Regions from separate parts of the Arthrobacter sp. P1_D4 genome, predicted to be linked through region 2. Evidence: predicted binding sites of a transcription regulator. Region 2 holds the regulator's gene; each other region holds the start of a gene.

Evidence for each region. The regulator HrcA, encoded in region 2, represses chaperone genes, less so after heat shock. The targets are predictions, from matches to a motif close to TTNGCACTCGNNNNNNNCGAGTGCNAA.
Region 1: groL (chaperonin GroEL) is a predicted target of HrcA. The motif match lies at 2,713-2,739, and genes of this name have one in related genera.
Region 3: AC1D0A_RS11030 (FmdB family zinc ribbon protein) is a predicted target of HrcA. The motif match lies at 2,454-2,480, and genes of this name have one in related genera.

Annotation. Positions count from the first base shown of each region.
Region 1 is NZ_JBFUAU010000020.1:6,928-11,341, forward strand. Features, by position in the region: gene AC1D0A_RS18290 (DUF3263 domain-containing protein) at 1-207, shown strand, start outside; gene AC1D0A_RS18295 (LytR C-terminal domain-containing protein) at 301-936, shown strand; gene AC1D0A_RS18300 (cold-shock protein) at 1,095-1,298, shown strand; gene AC1D0A_RS18305 (ABC transporter substrate-binding protein) at 1,358-2,626, shown strand; gene groL (chaperonin GroEL) at 2,922-4,414, shown strand, end outside.
Region 2 is NZ_JBFUAU010000002.1:593,451-597,864, reverse strand. Features, by position in the region: gene AC1D0A_RS03810 (DUF4870 domain-containing protein) at 1-389, opposite strand, end outside; gene AC1D0A_RS03805 (DUF3097 domain-containing protein) at 533-1,384, opposite strand; gene hrcA (heat-inducible transcriptional repressor HrcA) at 1,702-2,715, shown strand; gene dnaJ (molecular chaperone DnaJ) at 2,794-3,924, shown strand; gene AC1D0A_RS03790 (16S rRNA (uracil(1498)-N(3))-methyltransferase) at 3,927-4,414, shown strand, end outside.
Region 3 is NZ_JBFUAU010000009.1:196,461-200,874, forward strand. Features, by position in the region: gene AC1D0A_RS11020 (AAA family ATPase) at 1-972, shown strand, start outside; gene AC1D0A_RS11025 (RcpC/CpaB family pilus assembly protein) at 1,069-1,965, opposite strand; gene AC1D0A_RS11030 (FmdB family zinc ribbon protein) at 2,116-2,367, opposite strand; gene AC1D0A_RS11035 (5-formyltetrahydrofolate cyclo-ligase) at 2,507-3,166, opposite strand; gene galU (UTP--glucose-1-phosphate uridylyltransferase GalU) at 3,271-4,188, shown strand; gene AC1D0A_RS11045 (GNAT family N-acetyltransferase) at 4,194-4,414, shown strand, end outside.

The DNA of each region.
Region 1 (4,414 bases), on a different contig from region 2:
CAGTGGTGGAAGTACGCCGGGGCCAAGGAACAGGCCATCCGCGAGCTGTTCGATCTGTCCGCCACGCACTACTACCAGATCCTCAATGCCCTCATCGATACCGAGGATGCGCTGGCCCACGATCCCATGCTGGTCAAGAGATTGCGTAGACTACGTACATCACGCCAACGTGCCCGCACTGCCCGTCGTCTGGGAACAGATTCGTAAAGTCGCGTCACGAGCAGCCGGATGCGCACGTCCTGTTGCGTCCGTTCCGGCCTCGGGCACCCCGTATGAAATCAGCAAGGACGTCGTTTTACCATGACCAAATACGCTCGGGATGAATTTGATCGGGTCCCGGAGACCTCTGCCCGGCAGGGAGTCCACCGGGCCGTCGCGGCATCGCGGCGGCGGAGCCTGGCGCCGATCCTGGCGGCCGGCTGCGTAGCCCTGGCCATCGGCCTGGTGGCCTTCCTGATCCTGCCGAAGCTCGGCTTCTCCGCAGGCCAGGCCGCGGCCGTGACCGCCGGTGCCAGCCCGTCCGCATCTGCCAGCAGCAGCCCGTCCGCCACGAGCACCGTGAGCCCCGGTCCCACGCCGACGAGCCCGGAGCCGGCCGGCACGGACGCCGCCGCGCCGGCGGCTTCGCCGTCTGCTACGCCGAGCGCCACAGCCGCCGCTGTCGACAAGACGCAGCCGGTGACGATCTACAACGCGACCACCACCGCCGGCCTCGCCACCCGCGTCGGCGGCACCGTCACCTCCGACGGCTGGGTCCTGGGCGAGACAGGCAACTGGGGCGGTGTCCCGCAACAGACGTCGGTGATCTTCTACAGCGGCGTCGAGCAGAAGGACAATGCGGAGGCACTCGGAGCCCTCCTCGGCGTGGACACCCTCGTGGACTCTGCCGAGTTCAACATGCCCCTTGTCGTCGTGCTCGGCCCCGGCTACCAGTAGCCAATCCGGTTACGCCTCAATAACTATTAGGCGGCGGCCCTGCCCGCCGCCGGCGTTCCTGGGGGACGCTGTGGGTACAGTATCTGCGGATTTCTCTTCGCAGTCCGCGGCGCACATCGAGGTGGGCCGCACGCAAGCTAGCTGAAAGTGTGGACACCATGGCACTGGGAACCGTCAAATGGTTCAACGCCGAAAAGGGCTACGGCTTCATCTCCGTGGACGGTTCCGAGAACGACGTCTTCGTGCACTGGTCCGCGATCGTCGGGGAGGGCTACCGCGCCCTGGACGAGGGCCAGCGGGTGGAACTGGAAGTCGGCGAGGGCGAAAAGGGCCCGCAGGCCGAAAGCGTCCGGCCCGCCTAGTGGTACTGGCTGCCGTCACGAACGCCCCAAGGAACGCGGCCGGGCGCCGCGGAGGTCATTTGCCGTTGGGCCGCGCGCTGGCGGCGGGCACAGTAGCGGCCCTGGCCCTGACGGGCTGCCTGGGCCCGGCGGGCAGCGCCCGCGTGGCCAGCGCGGACGCCAGCGGTGACGGCACCCTGCGCATCGGCCTGATCCTGGACAACACGGGCAAGCAGAACTTCCTCAACGCTTCCGAGCTCGCGGCGGCCAAACTTGCCGTCAAGGAGATCAACGCTGCCGGCGGGCACAAAGGCAGACCGGTGGAGCTGCTGCCGGAAACCATCAGCACGGACACCGCCGCCCAGGCGAAAGCGCTGGTTGCCGCCAAGGCCGACGTCGTGATCGGCCCGACCGATTCCAGCCGTGCCCCGGCCGCCATCGACGTGCTGGCCAACGCCAAGGTAGCCGTGATCTCCCCGGCCAACACCGCCGCCGGGCTCAGCAACTACAAGAGCGGCGGCTACTATTTCCGCACCTCGGCCGCCGACATCGCCCAGGCCTCCGTCCTCGCCAAACTGGTCAAAGACGGCGGTGCCAGGACCCTGGCGGTGCTGCATGAGGAAGGCGACTACGGCAAAGACGTCGCCGCCGCCGTCGGCGGCGCGGCGAAACAGTCCGGACTCGAAGTCGTGGCGGACGCGGAGTTCACCCCCGGCCAGGCGCAGCAGGCTGTCGCCGCCGCTAAGGCCGCCAACCCCGACGCCGTCATCCTGGTCTCGCGCGACGGCGCACAGGGCGCCATCGCCGAGCTGAACAACGCCGGCCTCGCCGGCAAGAAGCTGGTCCTCAGCGACGGAGCAGTCAGCAAGTACGGCGCTGGCCTGGGCGCCCGGGCGCTCGAGGGTGCACGCGGGATCCTGCCCGGCGTGTTTCCCTCCGCCGCCTTCCAGGCGGACCTCGTGGCCGTTGATCCCGGGCTGAAGGACATGGTGTTCGCCGCCGAGACGTACGACGCCGTCGTCCTGGCCGCCGTCGCCGCCGCCGCAGCAGAGGACGACGCCGGGACCTCCATCGCAGCGTCCCTCGTCGCGGTCTCCGGCGGAACCCCCGCGGCAGGCGGAACGGGGGCCGGCGGCAGCCAGCCGCCCAGCAAGTCATGCACGAGCTACAAGGACTGCGTCGGCGTCCTCCGGGCAGGCCAGCGGCCCGACTACGACGGCCAGTCCGGACGGATCAACTTTGATGCCCACGGCGACATCACCGAAGCGAACTACATGGTCTCGACTTACGGCGAGGACAACCTGCCCACTGTGGACGGCACGGAAGCCGCGAGCAGCAGCGGCGGCTGATCGCTGGTAGCGTATTGTGCCCGCGTGGCGGCCGGTTCCGGCCGGCCACTGCTTGCACTCTCCCCGGGGGAGTGCTAATTATTGATTTAGCACTCCAGCGCACTGACTGCTAACACGACGCCCGGTCCGCCCGGCCGCGAAGTGGGGCAGCCGGTCCAGGAGCTAAAGAAACACCTTGCTGGGGTGAGATCCCGGACCCGGCGGCATACAGAGGCCGCGGGGTTGGGATCGTCCGTCGCGGGCACCACAGCGAAGGTTCATTCTTAACGACTGTCCCGAAAGGACTACTGCCGTTATGGCCAAGATCATTGCATTTGATGAAGAGGCACGCCGCGGTCTTGAGCGGGGCCTGAACATCCTCGCCGACGCCGTCAAGGTCACCCTCGGCCCGCGGGGACGCAACGTCGTCCTCGAAAAGAAGTGGGGCGCCCCCACGATCACCAACGATGGTGTTTCCATCGCCAAGGAGATCGAGCTGGACGATCCCTACGAAAAGATCGGCGCCGAGCTGGTCAAGGAAGTTGCCAAGAAGACGGATGACGTCGCAGGCGACGGCACCACCACGGCAACCGTGCTGGCACAGGCCCTGGTCAAGGAAGGCCTGCGCAACGTCGCGGCCGGCGCTGACCCGCTGTCCCTCAAGCGCGGCATCGAGAAGGCTGTTGACGCGGTCACCATCGAGCTCCTGGCCTCCGCCAAGGAAATCGAGACCAAGGAAGAGATCGCCGCCACCGCGTCCATCTCCGCCGGCGACAACGAGATCGGCGCCCTGATCGCCGAAGCCCTCGACAAGGTCGGCAAGGAAGGCGTCATCACCGTCGAGGAGTCGAACACGTTCGGCCTCGAGCTGGAGCTGACCGAAGGCATGCGCTTCGACAAGGGCTACATCTCCGCCTACTTCGTCACCGACGCCGAGCGCCAGGAAACGGTCCTTGAGGATCCGTACATCCTGATCGTCAACTCCAAGATCTCCAACGTCAAGGAACTGGTTGCTGTCCTGGAAAAGGTCATGCAGTCCAACAAGCCGCTGCTGATCATTGCCGAAGACATCGAGGGCGAGGCCCTGGCCACCCTGATCGTCAACAAGATCCGTGGCACCTTCAAGTCCGTCGCCGTCAAGGCTCCGGGCTTCGGCGACCGCCGCAAGGCGCAGCTGGCCGACATCGCCATCCTCACCGGTGGCCAGGTCATCTCCGAGGAAGTCGGCCTCAAGCTTGAGACCGCCGGACTCGAACTCCTTGGCAAGGCCCGCAAGGTTGTTGTCACCAAGGACGAGACCACCATCGTCGAGGGTGCAGGCGACGCCGACCAGATCGCCGGCCGCGTGTCCCAGATCCGCGCCGAGATCGAGAACTCCGATTCCGACTACGACCGCGAGAAGCTGCAGGAGCGCCTGGCCAAGCTGGCCGGCGGCGTTGCAGTCATCAAGGCCGGCGCCGCAACCGAGGTCGAGCTCAAGGAACGCAAGCACCGCATTGAGGACGCCGTCCGCAACGCCAAGGCTGCTGTCGAAGAGGGCATCGTCGCCGGCGGTGGCGTTGCCCTGATCCAGGCCGGCGCCAAGGCATTCGCGAACCTGCAGCTCTCCGGTGACGAAGCAACGGGAGCGAACATCGTCCGCGTTGCCATCGACGCCCCGCTGAAGCAGATCGCCTTCAACGCCGGCCTCGAGCCCGGCGTCGTCGTGGACAAGGTCCGCGGCCTGCCCGCAGGCCACGGCCTCAACGCCGCCACCGGCGAGTACGTCGACCTGCTGGCCGCCGGCATCAACGACCCGGTCAAGGTAAC
Region 2 (4,414 bases):
CGGTGCGGCTGGCCGCGGTTGACGTGGATGCCGGCCGCCACCGAGAAGCAGGTCACGGCGATCCAGATCACCGTGGCGAGCACGGCGAAGAGGTTGCCCACCACCGGGATGAAGACCAGCAGATTGGCCAGCACCGCGGCGAGGGTCGGCGGCAGCGTGAAATTGAGGGCTTCCTTGGATTCCTGTGCGGTGAACGGGCCGCGGTCCTTGAAGATGAGGTAGATCAGCAGCGACGGCACGCAGCCCAGGATGCCGCCGAAGTGCGCGAGCGTGGCCCACTGGCGGTCCTCGCTGGCCGTCAGCGGCAGCGCGTTTGCCGGAACGCCATGGTACGGGGGCTGGCCATGGCCAGCCTGATTGCCCGTGTGTTCGCGTGCGTTATCTGCCACGGTGTAGCCCTTCGGATTGCGGTGATGCGTTGCTGCCTGGGTTGTGCCTGAAATAGCCGGGACCGCACTAGAAGCGCGGCCGCCGTTTCAAGAATACTTGCTCGGGCCCGGAAATGGAGATCAGGGGCGGCCGCCGCGGCGGACTAGGGCACGGTGAGGAAGTCAATGACCTCTTCCACGCGGCCAAGCAGCGACGCCTCCAGATCAGCGTAGCTGCGGACAGCCCCCAGGAGTTTCTGCCAGCCGAGGCCGATGTCCTCCTTTGTGGAGTGGGGCCAGCCGAAAGCCATCAGGATCCCGGTCTTCCAGTCCGTGCCGCGGGGGATCACGGGCCACTGCTCGATCCCGAGGACCGCGGGCCGGATGGCCTGCCACACGTCCACGTAGGGGTGCCCCACAATCAGGACGTTGCCGGCGGCGCCCGGTGAGGCCATGACGGCGTCGGCGATCCGCGACTCCTTGGAGTCGGCCACGAGGTGGTCTACGAGTACGCCGAGGCGCCGGCCAGGGCCCGGGCCGAAGTCCGCCACGGCGGCCGCGAGGTCGTCAATGCCGTGCAGGGGCTCGACGACGATGCCCTCCACCCGGAGGTCATCGCCCCACACTTTCTCCACCAGCTCGGCGTCGTGCTTTCCTTCCACCCAGATGCGGCTGGCCTTGGCCACCTGTGCGCGCTGCCCCGCCACCCGCACCGAGCCCGACGCCGTACGGCCGGCCCCGGCGGCCGGTGCCGTCTTCTTCGGGGCCGGCGGCATCAGGCGGATGGGCTGGCCGTCCAAGAGGAAGCCGAAGCCGAGGCGGAAGGACCGCGACTTGCCCCGCCGGTCCTCCAAGGCCACCACGTGCATGCCGCCGGACTTCTCCACCCGGGTGACGGCGCCCACCCAACCGGACTGGACCTCCTCGAGGACCATCCCGCGTTCCACCGGGACTTCCGGCAACTGGGTCTTGGCGGGGGCGGACAGGTCCTGGGGTCCCCAGTTCTGGTACGACATCTCTACACGCTAACTTTGCACTCGGAATGTACGGGCGGTCGGTGGAACTCTCCGGGGGCGGAACCGGACCGCGACGACGCGGCAACGGCAGCGGCTGCCACGGTCTCGGCGCCGGCGTGACGGGAATCGCGTTCCCGCGGGCCACGCCTGGAGCGAATCCAATGCTAACAACGCGGCGACTCATATTAGACTGGTTAGCACTTAGGCATGTCGAGTGCTAACCCTTGTCCTGTGGCGGGCCGTCCGTGCACCATTTGTGGACCCGGACGGGCGAGGGGAGTGGCACCGGCTGCGGGACAGTCGACAGGAGGTGGAGCGTGAGCGAACCGCGCAAACTCGAAGTGCTGCGCGCCATCGTGGAGGACTACGTCCATTCGCGTGAGCCCGTTGGTTCCAAAGCGCTCGTTGAACGGCACCATCTCGGCGTCTCGAGCGCCACGATCCGAAATGACATGGCGGCGCTGGAAGACGAGGGTCTGATCACGGCACCGCACACGAGCGCCGGCCGGATCCCCACTGACAAGGGCTACCGGCTGTTCGTCGACCAGATCTCGGCGGTGAAGCCGTTGTCGCCGGCCGAGCGCCGGGCCATCCAGGCGCTGCTGGAAGGATCCGAGGACCTCGACGACATCCTTGACCGGACCGTGAGGCTCCTCTCGCACCTGACCAACCAGGTCGCCGTCGTGCAGTATCCGCTGCGCAGCCGCGCCCGGGTGCGGCACATCGAGTTCGTGCTGCTGGCGCCCCGGAAAGTGCTGGCGGTCCTGATCGCGGACACGGGCAAAGTGGAGCAGCGCGTGATCGACGTCGGGCAGGACATTCCCGACGACGCGCTGGCGGAATTGCGGACCAGCTTTCTGGCCAGCCTGTCCGGTACACCGCTGAGCCTGATGCCGCAGCTGCTGCCCGCCGTCGTTGCCGGCGGCCCGCCCGCGCGGCGCGGAGCAGCCCAGGCGCTGGCCCGCGGCCTTGAGGCCCTGGCCACGAGCAGCCGTGAAGAGCGCATGGTCATGGCCGGCACCGCCAACCTGGCCCGCTCCAATGTGGACTTCCCGCTCAGCATCGGCCCCGTGCTGGAGGCCCTCGAGGAACAGGTGGTCATGCTCCGCCTGCTCAGCGAAATGGCCGAAGACCCGCGCGGTGTGACCGTCAGCATCGGCCGGGAAAACCCCTACGACGGTCTCGCCGAGGCCTCGGTCGTGGCCACCGCCTACGGGCCGGACGCCACGGCCAAGGTCGGCGTGCTTGGGCCCACCCGGATGGACTATCCCACCACCATGGCCGCCGTCCGAGCGGTGGCCCGCTACCTTTCGAGGATCCTGGGCCCCTGACAGGCCCGGGACCGAATACGACTTCTTGCCCCACAGGCAGTGCCCCACAGGCAGTACAACAAGGAAGAGATACACACTTTGAGCAGCCACTACGACGTTCTTGGAGTCTCCCGCGACGCATCGGGGGAGGAGATCAAGAAGGCCTACCGGAAACTGGCCCGGACCCTGCACCCGGACGTGAACCCCGGGGAGGACGCCTCGGACAGGTTCAAGGCCGTCACGCACGCCTACGAGGTCCTCTCCGATCCGCAGAAGCGCCGGGTCTATGACACCACGGGCAACGAGAACGGTACCGACAACGGGTTCGGCGGCGGCAGCTACTCGGGCCAGGGCTTCGCCTTCCAGGACATCTTCGAGACCTTCTTCGGCGCCGGTGGCGGCCAGGGCGGCCCGTCGTCCCGGGTCCGCCGCGGCCAGGACGCGCTGATCAGCGTCCGGATCGACCTCCGCGATGCGGTGTTCGGCGTGAACAAAAAGCTCGAGGTCGACACGGCCGTCATCTGCCCCACCTGCGAGGGGTCCTGCTGCCGGGAAGGCACCCACCCGGTCCGCTGCGACATCTGTGGCGGCAGCGGTCAGGTCCAGCGCGCCGTGCGGTCCATCCTGGGCCAGGTCATGACGTCCGCCCCCTGCGGGTCTTGCGAGGGCTTCGGCACCGTCATCAAGGACCCGTGCAACGAATGCAGCGGCCAGGGCCGGATCCGCAGCCGCCGCTCCCTCACCGTCAAGGTCCCGGCCGGCGTGGCCACCGGCACCCGCATCCAGCTGTCCGGCCAGGGCGAGGCAGGCCCCGCCGGCGGCCCCGCCGGGGACCTGTACGTGGAGATCCGGGTCAACAACGACGCCACTTACGTGCGCGAGGGCGATGACCTCCACGCGAGCCTCAACATTCCCATGACGGCGGCCGCGCTCGGCACCGAAATATCCCTCGACACCTTCGACGGACAGCAGGAGATCGATGTCAAGGCCGGCACCCAGTCCGGCGAGATCATCACCCTTCGCGGTCTCGGCGTCACGCACCTGCGCGGCCACGGCCGCGGTGATCTGAAGGTGCACCTGCAGGTGGAAACACCGGTCAAGCTCGATCACGTCCAGGAAGAACTTCTCCGTCAGCTGGCCAAGCACCGCGGCGAGCACCTCACGGAAGGAAAGCTCGCGGCCAGCGGCGGCGTCTTCGCCAAACTGCGGGACCGGCTCGGTAACCTGTAGCGGTGAGCAACCCGGTCTTCTTCACCGCCCCAGGCACCCTGGACCAGCAGGTCCCCGGCTCGGCCTTCGTCCTCGGGGGCACCGAGGCCCGCCACGCCGTCACAGTCAAACGGATCGGCGTCGGCGAAGCCGTCGACATCGCGGACGGCGCCGGCAAGCGCCTGACCGGCACCGTGACAGCCGTCGCTGCCGGGGAGCTGACCGTCGAATGCGTGGGCCTGGCTGAGGAACTACGGCCCGGAACACGGCTGGTCCTGGTCCAGGCCCTTGCCAAGGGCGACCGCGATGAACTGGCGGCCGAGACCGCGACCGAGTTGGGCATCGACGCCGTCATTCCCTGGCAGGCCGAGCGGTCCATTGTGCGGTGGAAGGCGGAGCGGGCCGCGAAGGCGCATGCCAAGTGGCAGTCGGTGGTGACAGCAGCTGCCAAGCAGGCGCGCCGGGCATGGATTCCCGAGGTCCGGGCCGCCGTCGACGGCGCCGGGCTGCA
Region 3 (4,414 bases), on a different contig from region 2:
CGTGAGATCGCGGGCAACACGGATCTTGGCAGCCCCGCCTCCCGGGCCGCGGCCAGCGAGCAGGCGCTCGGCGCCGATCCGCTCGTGGCCGACCTGGGCGACCGGCTCCGGGCCCGCGGGGCACGTGTGTGGCACCAGTACGACGGCGTCCTGAACATGGTGGCGGCCGCCGATCCGATGACCACGATCGGCCAGGACGATGCGGAGATTCCCCGTCCGGTGGCGATCGAGTCGGATGGCACCAGCCACTACCGGCGGATGAGCGTCCGGGAACGGAGCAGGCTCCGGCCGCAGCTCCTGGAACGGCTTGGCTGGCGGTACATGCCCCTGTGGACCATAGAGGTCTTCACCGACCCGTCGGCCTGCGCCGACCGGATTGGCGGCTACCTCGGGTTGGAGAAGCCCGCCGTGTCCAGCAGGCTGCGGACATCGCACGGGTTCTTCGACGACGGCATCGAGCATTTGGCGATAGACGAGGCGCGGGCCGCCGAGTACCACGTGGCGGCCGAACCCGCGGGACAGGTGTTCCGCGGCCACGAAACTGCTGGCCAAGAATTCCGCCGGCAGGCACCAGCATCAGCAATGACAGGCAATACAGGCAGTAAGGAGGCCGGCGGCATGAGTGCGGACGGCATCACCAGCAACACCAGCAACACCGGCAACACCGGCAACACGAACGACACTGGCAACACCGGCGCCCGCGAAGCCGGCGCGGCGGGGGCCGCGGCCGACACCGCGGGGCCGAACCCCGGCGAATCGACCGGGGAATCGACCGGGGAATCGACCGGCGACGGGCCGGATCAGGAGGCCGCGAAGGAGACGTCCCGCCGTTCGGAGGCACAGGCCACCGTTCCGGAGGGCGTGCTGCCGAACAAGGCGGCGGAAGACGACCCCCGGCGCTGGGGTGACCAGCCTGATAATTACGATCACGACGCCTGGCTCCAGGAACAGAAGCCGCCCCACTGGGGCTGACGTGGCTGCCCGCAGCCCAGAGCCTGCGGGCGTAACCCGCGTCGGTGCAAATTGCCCGGGCCCTGGCCCGGCGGGAACGCCCTGCTGGCTGGACAGTTAGCCCGGCGGTGATGCCACAAGCACGAAAAACAATTTGCCCTGGGTAGACGCGCCCGCCAGCCTTCGGGCCTGCTCGGCGGTCGCTGCCACCACCACCAGCCCGTCAGTCTCCGCAGTGGCGGGCCAGGGGCTGGCCTTGCCGCCCTGCGCCGACGTCCAGAGCACGGGCACGGCTTCGGCCAGGATTTGGCTTTCGCCGGGTTGTTCCATGCCGTTGCTGGCAGTGAGCACCACGTTGACGAGCTGCCCGGGGGAGACGAGTTGCATGGAGGCCGGATCTGCCATCCTCAGCGGCACGGCCGCAGAGCCGCGTGGGCTTCCGGCGAGCAGGCCCGGTCCCAGGATCTGGGCGTCGGTGAGGAGCTGGCCCTGGCGCAACGGTGCGGCCAGCTGTTTTCCCTCGAATGCGGTCTCGCTGCCGGGGCTGCCCGCAGGAATAAGGCCGGGTGGCACGCTGATCCTGCTGAGATCGCCGGGTTCCAGGGACTTTCCAGCGGGTAGATCGGCCGCGGCGGCGAAGGCTGCGACAGTGTCAGTGGGCCCTGGAGCCAGTTGCTGAACTGTCAGTCCGGCGGGGATGCAGAACAGGAGGGCCGCGATAAGCCGCCGGTTCCGGTTCAGCCAGCCGCGCAGGCGGCGCCACGACGGACGGCCCCGGGGCGGATGCCGGCGGGGTTTCGCGGGACCGATCCGGCTCCGGAACGGAAGGCCTGCGGCGGAAAACGTGGCGGCAGGAAGGCTCGTTGGGTGGATCCCGGTACGGGACCAGCGGCCGGGGCCAGCTTCAGGCAATGCGGCGCGGAACGGCCTGAACGAAGGCGCGGAAGGCCCAGGAGCCGCCGGGGCAGCCGTGTTGAACGAAGGCGGGGAAACCGCGGTGAGGAAAAGTTCCATGCCGCCACGCTACGGATCCGCGCAGAGGGGCGGGAGCTGCGGAACGTCCTATGTGGACAACGGCACAGCGGGCAGGGGCCACCGCCGGGCAATGCCCAGGATCAGCCGGCCGTGGCCCAGCCGGCGGCCGGCGCCAACCCGGCAGGTGCCTTAGCTGGCCGCGGCGGCGGGCGCGGGGGTGGCCGCGGGAGCTGCAGGAGCCGGGGAAACCGTGCTGCCCTTGGTGTCGCGCGAATCGGTCCGGTAGAAGCCGGAGCCCTTGAACACTACGCCGACGCTGTTGAACTTCTTGCGCAGCGTGCCCTGGCACTCGGGGCAGGACGTCAAGGAGTTGTCGCTGAACGACTGCACGATCTCGAAGGCGTGGCTGCAGTCCTTGCAGGCGTATGCATACGTGGGCACTGGAAATCCTCCTCAGGGGCAAACGAGCAGGTCCCGTGCCGCCGAGTCCGGATCACCGCCGATATGTCTATCGACCTGTTCCGTCCTTAGCAGTCGCAGGGCCTGAGTGCCAATTCTATCACCTCGGCGGGAACCCGGATCAGGCGGGCCGGGATCGGCCGAGCCGGATGATCCCGCCCGGGGTCAGCGCCGTGTCGACTTTCCGGTCGAACGACTCCGCGGGGATGCTGCCTGCGGGCAGCACCTCCGTGTCATAGACGACGGCGGCAGTCGGCAACGCGACAGCGTCGGCTGCAGCGTCGGCCGCCCCGGCGTCCGCCCCGCCGGACGCGGAGGACATGGCAGCCAGGGCGGCAAGGAACTTGTCGTAGTAGCCGCCGCCTTGCCCGATTCGGTTGCCCGAGAAATCCACTGCTGTGGCCGGCAGGATGATTGCGGTGGCGTCCCGCATGATTTCGGTGCCGTGGCGCTCTCCGACAGGCTCCTGGATGGGCGCGTACCGGCTGCGGACAAACCCGGACTGGGGAGTCCAGTACACCCAGCTGAGCTCGATGTCGGGTTCGCAAACGGGCAGCAGCACCCGGTGCCCGGCCTCGACCAGGGCAGTCAGCAGTGGCAGCGTGGGCGGTTCGGCGCCCACCCCGAGGTACGCCGCGAAGGTGCCCTGGCGGCGGGCAAGCCCGGAGGCCCACTCGAGCCCATGGCTGGCGATGCCCGCCGCGGCGGTGTCCTGTGCGGCCAGCGGGAGTGCGGAACGCGCCGCCCTGTGGCTGGAGCGAATTTCCTCTTTTGACGCCATCTTGGCCCGTCCTCTGCCTCTTGCGGCCGCGCTGCACCGGCGGGCCCGGCAGGCGGTTCGCATAATGATTACGCAATGATTGGTCCCTCCGTTAGATTAGTCGTGTGAATACACCCATCGCTTCCGTCCGCAAGGCCGTTATCCCCGCCGCGGGCCTTGGTACCAGGTTTCTCCCGGCCACAAAGGCCATGCCCAAGGAAATGCTGCCTGTCGTTGACAAGCCAGCCATCCAGTACGTCGTCGAGGAGGCCGTGAATGTCGGCTTGAACGACATCCTGATGATCACTGGCCGCAACAAGCGGGCGTTGGAGGACCACTTCGACCGCGTCCCCGCGCTGGAGTCCACCCTGGAGGCGAAGGGTGACACTGCGAAGCTCGAATCCATTCAGGCCGCCAGCAACCTCGGTGACATCCACTACGTCCGCCAGGGCGATCCCATGGGTCTCGGCCACGCCGTCCTTCGGGCCAAGCAGCACGTCGGGCAGGAGCCGTTCGCCGTCCTCCTGGGAGATGACCTCATTGACGCCCGCGATGAGCTCCTCAGCACCATGATCGAGGTCCAGGCCAAGACCGGCGGATCGGTGGTCGCTCTGATCGAGGTGGACCCGTCCCAGATCAGTGCCTACGGCTGCGCGGACGTCGAGGCAATCGGCGGTGAGGACTACGTCCGCATCAACCAGCTCGTGGAGAAGCCCGATGTGGCGGACGCCCCGTCCAACCTGGCCGTGATTGGCCGCTACGTGTTGCACCCGGCCGTCTTTGAAGTGCTGGAGCGCACCGCGCCCGGCCGCGGCGGGGAAATCCAGCTCACGGACGCCCTGCAGGAACTCTCGGCCGGCACCGGCGAGGGCTACGGCGTGTACGGCGTCATCTTCCGCGGCCGCCGCTACGACACCGGCGACAAGCTCAGCTACCTCAAGGCCTGTGTCCAGCTCGCCTGCGACAGTGAGGACCTCGGCCCGGGCCTGCGCGAATGGCTGCCCGGCTTCGCGTCCAGCCTGGCCCCCAGCCTCGCCAAATAACTCCCGTGGGGGGCAGCTTCACCTGGCCGGTGACCTTGGAGAGCGGCGACATCGTGTTGCGCCCGATCCGGTACCGGGACCGCAAGGAGTGGACAGCGCTCAGGTCCCGCAACTGCGAGTGGCTGGCCCCCTGGGAGGCATCGAACCCGGTCCCCGGCGGCGGCCTGCCGGACTACCGGCAGATGGTGCGCTCGCTCAAGGCCCAGGCCGCGCAGGCCACGGCCCT